Regions from separate parts of the Priestia sp. P1_B12_1 genome, predicted to be linked through region 2. Evidence: riboswitches for the same ligand, from Rfam matches in the RefSeq annotation. Region 2 holds a riboswitch; each other region holds the start of a gene.
What was found. A riboswitch is a leader RNA that binds a small molecule or an ion and turns the genes downstream of it on or off. The one in region 2 is predicted to bind S-adenosylmethionine.

Region 1 (4,204 bases), on a different contig from region 2:
TTCACCTTTTTCATAGCACGATGACAAAAGCTGTTGGAATCGGTACGTTTGGAGCGTTTATTGGAGGCGTAGGGGGTATAGGAATTCTCGGTGCGACTTATCTAAAACGCAAGCGGCTGATTATGAAGGAAGTAAACAGCGGAAAGAATAATAAATTCATTTCGTTCTCTTCAATGTTCAAAGAGCTTGTGACGTACGCTGTTCCGTTTGTCTTAGTTGGTTTAGCGATTCCAATCTATCAAAATATTGATACGTTTACGATTAACATCCTTTTTCAATCAATAGGGTATGGACAAGCTAAAGCCGAAATAATCAACTCTGTCATTGGATTAGCTCAGATTTTAGTGATGGTGCCGGTATCGCTAGCCACCGCCTTCAGCATGTCGCTGATTCCCGGCATTACATCTTCTTTTGTGCAGGGAAATTTACGAGAAGTAAAAGGAAAGATTACAAAAACGCTGCAACTGCTGTTATTTTTTACTCTTCCTGCTGCTGTGGGGCTTTGTTTATTAGGCAAGCCGGTATATATGATGATTTTTGGAGCAAAAAACAGTCCTGAAATCGGTGGAGTTGTTTTACAATGGTACGCGCCTGCTGCCGTTTTATTTGCTCTTTTTACAGTAACAGCCGCAATTCTCCAAGGAATTAATCAGCAAAAGAAGCTAATTTTAGGCTTGGGCTTAGGAATTGTTGTGAAGCTAGTATTAAACGTACTGTTGGTTTCAAGCTTAAAAGAAATTGGACCGGTTGTCGCGACTTACGGAGGGTATGGTGTATCGGTTATATATAACTTTTATTTAATTGAAAAATCCATTTCTTACCGAGTTCAATCACTGAGACAAGCTGCGTTGACACCTGTTTTATTAGTAAGTGTGATGTCAGCCGCTGTGATTATCGGCAATTATACTTCTCACTATTTTTTAGAAAATAAGCTGTCTGCATCTTCACTTGCAATTAGCACATCTTGTATTTCAATTGCTTTAGGTGCTGCCGTGTATCTAGGACTTGGCGTAAAAACAAGTTTAGGGCAATCCGTTGTATTAAATAGAAGAAAAAGAATGTAAAGGAGAGAAAGTAGTGTCAAAACGATTTGTACTAACCGTAGCGGCTGGAGGATGTATAATAATTTCCGGCGCGCTGCTGCTATTAAATTGGGAAAGAGTGTTTGGAGATTATCGTCCCATTCAAACAGCAACAGCTGTATTCAAGTTAGAAGTGGGAAGTCAAGATGTAGCAAACACTACGGATTCAGATGATGCTCTTCACTATATGGTTAAAAAAGGGCATTTAGATGAATATATTCAACTGATGAATGAAAAAGGCTATGTGTTAAAAGAAAAAGATATTAATCATAACCGACTTGTTTTTAACGATGGACAAGAGGATGAGCAAATTTACTACAAGCGCTTTGCTAGGAAGTATACGATGATTGATGAAGAAGGGTAAAAGCATTCACTGAGAATAACTACATACTAAAATCATTAAAAGAAAACACCACCTTGCGAATAAAAGGTGGTGTTTTTTAGTTAGGTTATCTTATCTTAGTTTCGCTCTTGCTATACCTGTTACGACCATACTAGTAATAAAAATAACTACAATTCCAATATTGGTCGGGGTATCAAAAAAGATTTTTGAAACCGCCAAAGCGATAATGAGTCCAATAGCTACTCCAGATAATTCTTTCATCAATTTCAACGTTAACACCTCTTAAAAAATATCGCTCAGGAAAAGTCTAACATTCTTGGTAAAGTGTTTTCAATCGATAGTGGATTAACAAAAGAGATGTAATAAAAGTGCTCTGCTACACATGATCCTTCTAGAAGACTAGCAGACTTACCGTAAGCGCTTTGCTAGGAGGCATACGATGATTAATTTAGAAGGTTGATCTGTATTTTAGTAGACTAAAACCGTATAATCCTATCTGTTTTTAAAGTTTTTTTGCGTAAAAAAGAAAAATAATATTGACAATTGTTAAAAAACTATTAATATTGACTATATTACATAAAACAAATAGCTATTGTTTTCCTTATCAAGAGAGGTGGAGGGACTGGCCCTGTGAAACCCGGCAACCGCTGTCTATGACAGAATGGTGCCAAATCCTTAAGAACAGTATGTTCTTGAAGATGAGGAAGAGACGTTTGGTTAACGAGCTCTTCCTTTATATAAAGGAAGAGCTTTTTTTATATTATAGGGGGAGTAAGTTAAATGAAGAAGTTTCTTATTTTAGCCGTTGCGCTTGTACTACTCGTAACTGGCTGTCAGTCAAAAAGCACAAAAAGCAGTGGAAGTGAAGAGAAAGGAAAGAAGCGAATTGCTCTTGTTTTACCTGAAAAGATTGGAGTTAACCCGTTTTTTCAACAAATGGATGATGGAGCAAAACGCGCTGGAAAGAAGTATAACATTGATATAAAGACAATTGAATCCACGGACCAAGCAGCCATTGAAAGTAATTTGCGTGCTGCCGTAGCAGAAAATTATGATTTGATTATTACATCTTCTTTTGAATCCGAAGATGCGTTGAAAAAAGTAGCTCGAGAAAACCCGCAGCGTCAATTTGCGATTATTGATACAGTGGTCGATTTACCAAATGTAAGAAGCGTTGTATTCCGTGAACAAGAAGCTTCATATTTATTAGGAGCAGCAGCAGGATTGGTTACAAAAACGAATAAAGTAGGAATGGTTGCAGCAGATGATATTCCATTATTAAAAAAATGGACCGTAAGTTTTAAAGAAGGGTTACAATCAACAAATCCAAAAGCAGAGTTTCTAGTAAACTATGTTGGAAGCTTCTCTGATCCAGCTAAAGCAAAAGAGCTTGCTATTTTACAGGCTTCAAAAGGAGCTGACTTTATTGCCGGAGCTTCAGCGGTAGGCGACTTGGGTGTATTTGAAGCAGCAAAAGAAAAAGGTTTTTATACGGCTGGCCAAGATATTGACCGTACGGAAGTAGATCCTGAGCATATCGTTTTATCGCAGTTAAAAGGATCTGATGCGGCTGCTTATGAAACGGTAGAAGCACTCGCAAATGACAAATTTAAATCGGGCGTAGTAACATACGGCTTAAAAGAAAAAGGTGTTGGGTTAACGTATGTGACTCAAGACAGCAAGACACCTCTTAATGACTTTGTAGGGCAAGATGTAATTGATCAATTAAAAGAAATTAAAGATTCGATTATTGATGGAAAAACCGTAGTAAAAGATCCGTTAGCCAAGTGAGTTGAAAAGAGAAGTCGAGTAAGGCTGGCTTCTCTTTCTTATTTTTGAAAAAATCCTAAAGTGGAAAGGAGCAATGAATGGAATGAGTGAGCTGCTGCAGTTAACGAATTTGACGAAAAAATACGGTTCGTTTTTAGCGAATGATAACGTGTCTTTTACACTGAAAAAAGGCGAGGTTCACGCGCTGGTTGGAGAAAATGGCGCTGGAAAAACGACGTTAATGAGGATGCTTTACGGAATGGAAAAGCCGAGTTCAGGAAGTATTCAGCTACATGGGAAAACCGTCTCGTTTTCATCTCCTGCAGATGCCATTAAAAACGGAATAGGCATGGTGCATCAGCATTTTATGGTTTTTCCTCATTTTACAGTGGCTGAAAACATTGTCTTGGGGCATGAGCCAAAGAAAGGCCTCTTTTTTAATAGAAGGCAGGCGAAAGCAGATGTACAGCAATTAACCGAAACGTATCAAATTTCAGTAGATGTTCATAAAAAAGTAAAGCATTGCTCGATTGGAGAACAGCAAAAAATTGAAATTTTAAAAGTGCTGTATCAAGGAGCAGAAATCATCATTTTAGACGAGCCTACCGCCGTTCTTACTCCTCATGAAGTGAAGGAACTATTAAAAACAATCCGTTTTTTAGCTTCTCAAGGTAAAAGTATCGTTATTATTACACATAAGCTGCAAGAAGTGATGGAAGTAGCGGACCGCATTACGGTGCTTCGAAATGGTAAAGTAGCCGGCGTCACAAGTAAAGAAGATACCAATGCTCACCACCTAGCCAGGCTGATGGTAGGGCGAGAATTAAAAGAGCGTCCTGCAAGAATACCATCACAAGGTACCTCTCATCTAAACGTACAAAATCTCTTTTTAAAAGGAAAAGGACAAAAAAACGTATTGCAAAATGTGTCTCTTCACGTTTCTGCAGGCGAAATTGTCGGTATTGCAGGTGTGTCGGGAAATGGACAATCAGAGCTGCTTCAAGCCATT
Region 2 (4,204 bases):
TCTTATTTTTTCGCAAAAATCAACGTTTAATTCTATTTCTTTTGTTAAATAAGAAGCTAGTAAATTAGCATTTAAACCAGCTAGCGGTTCCCCTACATGAGTTTCTTTTCCATAACACAAAAAGCTTGGCATGATTTTTCCAATTGATCCTGAGTACACATAGTTCGTTAGATCTCCAGGATAGCGGCTGAACACCGGTTCTGCATTTAGCATGAGAGAAAAATCCAGCTGATGTTTGCGGGCAAGTTCTAAAAGAACAGGCACTGCTTTTCTCATCCCAAGCGAATTTACTTCTTCATCCGGTACCGACAGCAGCAGGATGTTTCCGTCAAACTCTCCGTTGCATGCTCGTTCAACCATACTGATATGCAGGGCAATGCCTGCTTTCATGTCCATCGTTCCTCGGCCAAAAAGCCAGTCTCCTTTTATCATATCTTTTTGTACGTGCGCCGGAACTTGTTCCATATGGTTATAAAAAGTACTCGTTAATGTATCAGCGTGAAAAGCATCCTTTTTCCACTGTCCATAATCTTGTACATCCACTACATCGTAATGACTTACGAGTACAACTGTTTTATTCGTATTTTTCCCTTGAACAAAAGCTGTGACAATCGATCGTCCGTCTCCTGTTGAATGAAGCTCGACTTGCTCGTTTTTTTGAAAGTAAGGCAGCTTCAATAAATACGACGCTATCGATTCAGCCATTTCAACTTCTGCCATCGTTCCTGTCACGCTAGGTATAGAAACCAATTCGCTTACAAGTTTTTTTAACTGTTCTTTTGTTTGATACAAAGATGTTTTGTTCGACATACCCTTCATCTCTTTCCTTTTTCTAAATTTTCTATCAAACAAAACCATTCGTCAATCCCTTTGACAGAGACCCTTTCATTCTATCCCTATGTATCATAGTATGGCGCTGCCTTTACACACATGATAAAAAAAGAGTGCGCGGCTAGGGATAGCACCGCACACTCTTTTTTTACTTTTGGTCATCTTCTAAAAAGTCTAGGATACGATCAATAAGCTGTTCGCTTCCTGCATCGTTTCCGTGTTCAAGAGACATTTCCATTTCAATGCTCCTTTCATAAAATATTCTTGTTTTATAACATACCACAATTCATTTCGAATGTAACCTTTAATTTGTGTAAAAATTTCGACAATTTATGATTAATTTTAAAACCTAGTGAGTATTGATTATACCCACCAGATTCTTTGCTTGTCAAAAACCATGCTTTCTATTTAAAAACACTTAAAAAATAGAGGCGCGAGCAGACTTCTATAAAAGACAGCCTACTCGCTCAAGCTTGGAACAGCATGATGAATAAATTTCTAGTTCATTTGCTTTTTGTACATCTTTAATATCTATGCCTACAGCATATGTACGAACATGGTTTTCGACCACAATTTCATAAAATGTTTCTAACTCACGATAAGCTACTTGATAATGCTTTCCTAATAATTTCACTGCTTCCTTTAATGCTTTCTCTCCTGTATGTGCTGCAACTGCTGTATGACCCATAAAACCCTCTCCTTTTAGAAAAATAAAAAAAACTCATTTTGCTTTGATGCAAAATGAGTTTTTCACCCGTTTTATCACCCAAAGCACATGCTTTGCTGGTAGGAGCACCTTACATTCGTAGGTTGCTGTGGAGTCAAAGAGCCAGATCTCTCGTCCACTCGTGATAACTTTTTAATTTAAAATTTATTTTATCAAACAATTCCATCCGCGTAAATAGAAAAATAAAAATATTTTAATTTTTTCGGTAATGGAATGAATTCAAAAAATGAAAGCTTAGATTAGCAAAATAAGAAGCTGCTACAAGTAATGCTTCTTCATTTAATGAAAAAGAAGGATGGTGCCATTCATATTCTCCAGCTGTACCCATCCATACAAAAAATCCTGGTACATGCTGCTGATATACGGCAAAGTCTTCTCCTCCAGGCGATTGTTCAGCTTCTACGACTTGGTAACTAAGATCCTCTGCCGCTTTAGTAGCCAGTTTTTCCAGCGTATCATCATTGTTGACTACAGGAAGATATGGATACCATTTAACGTCTACTGAAGCCCCGAAAGCTGCCCCAATCCCTTCAGCAGTTCGTTTCATAAGAGCCGGTATTTTTTCTCTCGCTTCTTCTTGAAAGGTACGCACCGTTCCTTCAAGCGTTACTTTGTCAGGAATGACGTTCCACGAGCTCCCTCCATGGATTTGAGTTATGCTGACAACAACATTTTGAAAGGGGCTGAGATTACGGCTGACAATGGTTTGTAAACTAGTAACAATTTGACCAGCAGCAGCAATCGGATCTATTGTTTTTTCAGGAATACCCGCGTGACCTCCTACTCCTTTGACGTCAATTTCAAAACGATCAACACTTGCCATTAAAGGTCCCGGTTTGATACCAATGGTTCCTACAGGAAGATCCGGTTTGTTATGCATCCCAAATATCGCTTCCACTCCTTCGAGCACACCTTTTTCAACTAGCATTTTTGCCCCAGAAGCCGTTTCTTCAGCTGGCTGAAAGATAAATCGAACCGTGCCGCAAAGCTCCTGCTGACGCTCTTTAAGAAGGATAGCTGCTCCGATTATAGAAGCCGTATGAAAATCATGGCCGCACGCGTGCATAACACCGTTCACTTCAGAAGCAAATGGCAGATTGGTTTTTTCTTCAATTGGCAGCGCATCAATATCAGCTCGAATAGCGATAGTAGGTCCCGGCTTTCCTCCTACAATTTCTGCTACTGCTCCTACGTCTAATTGGAATGTATCCGCTGTAGAAATATCATAGTGCTTTAACCACTTTTTAATACGTTTAGTTGTTTCATATTCTTTCATTGAAAGCTCTGGAAACCGATGCAGCTCACGGCGTATGTCTATTAACTCGTTTAGTAGTAATTGATCTGTCATATTTATCACTCTTTCACATTTCTTAATTTGGATCACTTCTTTATCTTTTACGACAAAAAGTGTACCTTATTGAATTTTTTATAAAGAAATACGGTCGTATAACCTTCTGCAAGGTGCTTTTCTTTATCTTGAACATATCCTTTTCGTTCATACATCTCAACTAACCAAGGATGTTCTTTTGCTGTTCCTAAAGACACACCTGGTGATTTAAACATATTTTTTATTATCTCTTCCTCTACTAGATGCAGCAGCTTAGATCCAACGCCTTTCCTGGCAAACGACGGGTCTACTGCAAACCACCAAAGATGCGGAACTGCAAACGGACCTGGATGTTCTCCCCAAGGCATTCGTATAGACACAGTTGCAGCGATTCTTTTATCTTCTTCATATACATAGCAAAGGTTTTGAGAAATATTTTTCTTAACGAGGGCAAGATCAGCAGTAGCTGCTAAGAAAGGAATGCCTAGCTCTCGAATAGGCTTATATGCTTGCAGAGTTAAGTTCAATAAGCTATCTGCGTCGTCATTTGTTGCCAAACGGAATTCATTTTTCATCTCTTCGTCTCCTTATGTAGTGCTTAAATATTTTATTTAACTTATAAGTTTACTAAGAATTAAAAAAGACAGACTGCCGCCTTGCCTCACTATACAGCTGCTTTTATAACGTGTCAATTCTATTTATCGTTTTCTATAAAGGGTATAAATAAAACAAATACACGCAGTTTTCTGCGCGTATTTGTTACATATCAAGACAAATTTTAGGACTCACTTACCGTAGCTTTTAAATTAGCTGCCAACACTACAAGTTCTTCTATAGATGCTAATTCCTCCTGTGAAGCCGCGGCTACTTCTTCAGCATAAGCAGCTGCTTGTTTGGCAACCTCTGAAAGCCCCATGACAGACTCCATTACCTTGAACGAATACCCATCAATCTCTCCTGTTGCCCTTGTCATTTTGTTCATTTGTTCTTGAGCAGCAAAGACATCTTCCATGATTGTGGAAAATTGTTCAGTTACATCTTCGACAGTGGCAATCCCAAGTGTGACTTCTTCTGTATTGACTTCCATGTTTTGATAAGCCTGCTTTGCCTGCGCTTCAATTTCTTTTAACAGATGACTGATTTGTATAGCGGACGTTTTAGATTCTTCCGCTAGCTTACGTACTTCCCCTGCTACTACAGCAAAACCTTTTCCATGTTCCCCAGCTCTTGCAGCTTCAATAGCAGCATTAAGTGCAAGAAGGTTTGTTTGTTCAGCAATTCTTGTAATCGTGTCAATAATTCGTCCAATCTCTGTAGAA
Region 3 (4,204 bases), on a different contig from region 2:
GTTGAACTGCCAGAAGTAGGAGCAACAGTAGAAGCTGACGAGCCGTTTGGCAGCGTTGAATCAGTAAAAACAGTTTCTGAGCTTTACGCACCAATTAGCGGTGAAGTTGTAGCAGTAAACGATAACTTAAGCGATAGCCCTGAACTTGTTAATGAATCTCCATACGAAGAAGCATGGATGATTACAATCAAACCGTCTGATGCTTCTCAAGTAGACAAGCTAATGACAGCAGAGCAATACGAAGAAATGACAAACGAAGGATAATACTCCTCCATAAATTGTCTTTATGAAAAGTTTTTGACTGGACACTCTATTAGTAAACAAGCTAAAGGAGTGTCTTTTTATGTTTGAAAAACAAAAAATGGACGTTACAGATCGCGTTACAGCTAAATTTCATGACGGCGGCATGAAATTATATGTTGATAAGCAGCCAATTGGTGAAGTTAGTTACGGAACAAGCGGCAATGAATACCGCTTTGAAGAAGGGTATTCGCAAGAAAATAATAAATTCTACCAATATACAGATGTACAAAAGCAAGGTGAAACGCAAAAATATACAGACTGCGACGAAGAAGCAGGATGGTGCTAAACAGTGGCAACTGCCGCTGTTTTTCTTGTTTTATGGAAACAATATGGCTTAAGCTGCCTTTTAAAACAGTTCTTTCTTGCAAATTTCTTTTAAAAAACAGGTGAACTGTGATACATTAACGAATATTGTATAGCATAAAGAAATGATGTTACTATACAACTGACGATTATGGGTGATGAAAATGGGGCTAATTGAAATTGAAAAAGTAATTATTGTCGAAGGAAAATCAGATAAAAAACGTATCCAAGATATCATTCGAGAACCAATTGAAATTATCTGTACAAACGGTACGATTAGTTTATCAAAGCTGGATGAAATTATTGACTTTACGTTTAACAAAGAGGTATACATACTCGTTGACTCTGATGATTCAGGGAATAAGCTAAGAAAACAATTTAAACGAGAGCTTCCGGAAGCAGAGCATCTATATATTGATAAAATGTACCGAGAGGTTGCTGCCGCCCCTAGACATCACATAGCAACAGTATTACTGAGTGCCAATATCGATGTTAATGCAGAATTTTTAACATAAAAGGAATGAGCAACATGCAAGAATGGAGCGAAAAACAGCTTGACGATCAGTTAAAAGAAGGACAAAGAGCGTTTATCTTTTTCCATACACCTTTTTGCGGGACATGTCAGCTGGCAAAAAAAATGTTAACCGTAGCAGAAGCAATGCTGCCTGGTGTGACCATCGGAATGAGCAATTTAAATTATATGCCTTCAAAAGCAGAAGTATTTTCAATTGAAAGTGTACCTTGTTTGATTGAAGTGAAAAATGGCGAAATGGTAAAAAAACTCTATGCGTTTCATTCCATCGAGCACGTACTTGAAGAGCTTCGATAATCAAACGTTTGTTTAAAATGAAGAAATAGAACGAGAGCAAACCGTTGGGGCTGTTGAAATCTTGGGATATTATCCCAAGAACAAAATCTGTTGACAGCCTATCTGACACATGCTAAAATCACACTCATGAATGTTCATAAATGAATGAATATTTCCCAAAAACAAAATAATTGTTGCGAACTCTTATCAAGAGAGGTGGAGGGACTGAGCCCTGTGAAACCCGGCAACCGTCAGACTAACTGAAATGGTGCCAATTCCTGCAAAGCTATGCGCTTTGAAAGATGAGAGAAAGGATTAAATATCGAGCCTTTCTGTCATGCGCAGAGAGGCTTTTTTAATGGGGAAAATTGTTTTACGGCTTTTTCATCCTATAGGGCAACCTAACATAATTAAGTTTTTACTAAAGAAGGTGAAGAAATATGATTACATTAACAGACGTTACAAAAATTTATCAGGCTAAAAGCGGTCAAGTAACAGCTGTTGATAATGTGAATCTAACCGTTAACCAAGGTGAAATTTACGGAATTATTGGTTATAGCGGAGCAGGTAAAAGTTCTTTAATTCGCTTGCTAAACGGGTTAGAAACACCAACGACAGGAACGGTCGAAGTAGCAGGTAATGATATTGGAAAAATTAAAGGCGGAAAACTCAGAAAAGCTAGACAAGAAATTAGTATGGTGTTTCAGCACTTTAATATCTTGTGGTCGCGTACGGTGCGAGAAAATATTGCCTTTCCGTTAGAAATAGCAGGGATCTCAAAAGAAAAAAGAATGAAACGAGTAGACGAGCTTATCAAGCTAGTCGGGCTTGAAGGGCGTGAAAATGCTTATCCATCACAGCTTAGCGGTGGTCAAAAGCAGCGTGTTGGTATTGCTAGAGCGCTAGCCAATAACCCAAAAGTATTGCTGTGTGATGAAGCAACATCAGCGCTTGATCCTCAAACGACAGATTCTATTTTAGATCTGTTAGTAGATATTAATGAGAAGCTAGGGTTAACCATTGTACTCATTACTCATGAAATGCACGTTATTCGTAAAATTTGTCATCGAGTAGCTGTTATGGAAAATGGGGCAGTGGTAGAAGAAGGGCAAGTGCTAGAAGTATTCAGAAAACCTAAGCAGCCGATTACAAAGCGATTTGTTCAACAGATTTCTGAACCAGAAGAAACGTTTGAAACAATTGAACAAGTACAGGAGTTATATCCAAGCGGGCAAATTATTCAGCTGACGTTTGTTGGCGGAAAAGCAGAGCAACCGCTCATTACAACGATTTTAAAACAGTTTGATGTAACGATTAATATTTTGCAAGGAAAGATTTCTCATACACAAACAGGTTCATACGGAACGTTGTTCGTTCATTTAGACGGAGAATTAACAGAAGTTGAAAAAGTCATTGCATACATTCATGAGCAGCAGGTAGAAGTGGAGGTAATGACAAATGCTTGAGAAACTATTTCCAAACGTTATTTTAGATGATTTTATTCAAGCGACAAATGAAACACTATATATGACGGCTATTTCAGTTATAGCCACGTTTGTTCTAGGTATTTTATTGGGCTTGCTTTTATTTTTAACGTCCAAAGGACAGCTTTGGCAAAACAAACCTTTATATGCCATTGTGTCAGCAGTTGTAAATATCTTTCGTTCCATTCCATTCATTATTTTAATTGTTTTACTGATTCCATTTACCAAAGCATTGGTAGGAAGTATTTTAGGCGCTAATGCAGCGTTACCTGCTTTAATTGTTGGAGCAGCACCATTTTATGCGCGTCTTGTAGAAATTGGTCTGCGCGAAATTGATAAAGGTGTTATTGAAGCTGCTAAATCAATGGGAGCAACAACAAGCACTATTATCTTTAAAGTGCTGTTACCTGAATCGCTGCCAGCTTTAATTTCTGGTTTGACGGTAACGACGATTGCGTTAGTCGGTTATACGGCAATGGCGGGTGTGATTGGAGCTGGAGGTCTCGGGAATCTTGCATATTTAGAAGGATTCCAGCGCAGTCATAATGATGTAACGCTAGCTGCTACGATCTTAATTTTGATTATTGTATTTATTATCCAACTTATTGGAGATGCGATTACTGCAAAAATTGATAAAAGATAAAGGGAGGATTATTTATTATGAAAAAATGGCTTTCGGCTTTAGCATTAACATCTGCGCTAGTAGTAGGATTAGCTGCATGTGGATCTAACAATGGATCAAAAGATGAAAAGAAAATTGTTGTGGGTGCATCTAATACGCCCCATGCTGAAATTTTAGAACAAGCAAAACCGATTTTAGAAAAACAAGGAATCGACTTGGAAATTAAAAAATTCCAAGATTACATCTTACCGAACACAGCTCTTGCAAACAATGAAATTGATGCAAACTACTTCCAGCACGTTCCTTATATGAATTCAGTGCTAAAAGATCACAAGGGTGAAAAAGGGTATGATTTTGTAAGTGCCGGTGCCATTCACATTGAACCAATCGGTATCTACTCTAAAAAATATAAAAGCTTAAAAGATCTTCCGAAAAACGGCACAGTTATTATGCGTGATGCAGTAGCAGAGCAAGGACGTATTTTATCAATTTTTGAAAAAGCTGGCGTAATCAAATTAAAACCAGGCGTAAAGAAAACAGATGCACAAATTAAAGATATCGTAGAAAACCCGAAGAATTTAAAATTTAAAGCCGATGTTGAAGGCGGATTGCTACCTCAGATGTACAAAAACAATGAAGGTGACGCTGTTGTTATCAATGCTAACTATGCTATCGATGCTGGCT

Region 1: it holds a riboswitch for S-adenosylmethionine, as region 2 does, so the genes downstream of both, AC1D0Y_RS00110 (BMP family lipoprotein) here and AC1D0Y_RS08525 (hypothetical protein) in region 2, are expected to answer to the same signal.
Region 3: it holds a riboswitch for S-adenosylmethionine, as region 2 does, so the genes downstream of both, AC1D0Y_RS18665 (methionine ABC transporter ATP-binding protein) here and AC1D0Y_RS08525 (hypothetical protein) in region 2, are expected to answer to the same signal.

The regions. Positions count from the first base shown of each region.
Region 1 is NZ_JBFTZR010000001.1:15,846-20,049, reverse strand. It holds gene AC1D0Y_RS00125 (putative polysaccharide biosynthesis protein) at 1-1,064, shown strand, start outside; gene AC1D0Y_RS00120 (hypothetical protein) at 1,078-1,446, shown strand; gene AC1D0Y_RS00115 (hypothetical protein) at 1,537-1,695, opposite strand; SAM riboswitch class I at 2,024-2,130, shown strand; gene AC1D0Y_RS00110 (BMP family lipoprotein) at 2,206-3,216, shown strand; gene AC1D0Y_RS00105 (ABC transporter ATP-binding protein) at 3,299-4,204, shown strand, end outside.
Region 2 is NZ_JBFTZR010000002.1:601,865-606,068, reverse strand. It holds gene AC1D0Y_RS08530 (M20/M25/M40 family metallo-hydrolase) at 1-810, opposite strand, end outside; gene AC1D0Y_RS08525 (hypothetical protein) at 1,277-1,519, opposite strand; SAM riboswitch class I at 1,588-1,689, opposite strand; gene AC1D0Y_RS08520 (amidohydrolase) at 1,752-2,906, opposite strand; gene AC1D0Y_RS08515 (GNAT family N-acetyltransferase) at 2,954-3,460, opposite strand; gene AC1D0Y_RS08510 (methyl-accepting chemotaxis protein) at 3,664-4,204, opposite strand, start outside.
Region 3 is NZ_JBFTZR010000005.1:305,437-309,640, forward strand. It holds gene gcvH (glycine cleavage system protein GcvH) at 1-264, shown strand, start outside; gene AC1D0Y_RS18650 (YusG family protein) at 344-589, shown strand; gene AC1D0Y_RS18655 (toprim domain-containing protein) at 771-1,121, shown strand; gene AC1D0Y_RS18660 (thioredoxin family protein) at 1,136-1,435, shown strand; SAM riboswitch class I at 1,616-1,723, shown strand; gene AC1D0Y_RS18665 (methionine ABC transporter ATP-binding protein) at 1,855-2,880, shown strand; gene AC1D0Y_RS18670 (methionine ABC transporter permease) at 2,873-3,541, shown strand; gene AC1D0Y_RS18675 (MetQ/NlpA family ABC transporter substrate-binding protein) at 3,559-4,204, shown strand, end outside.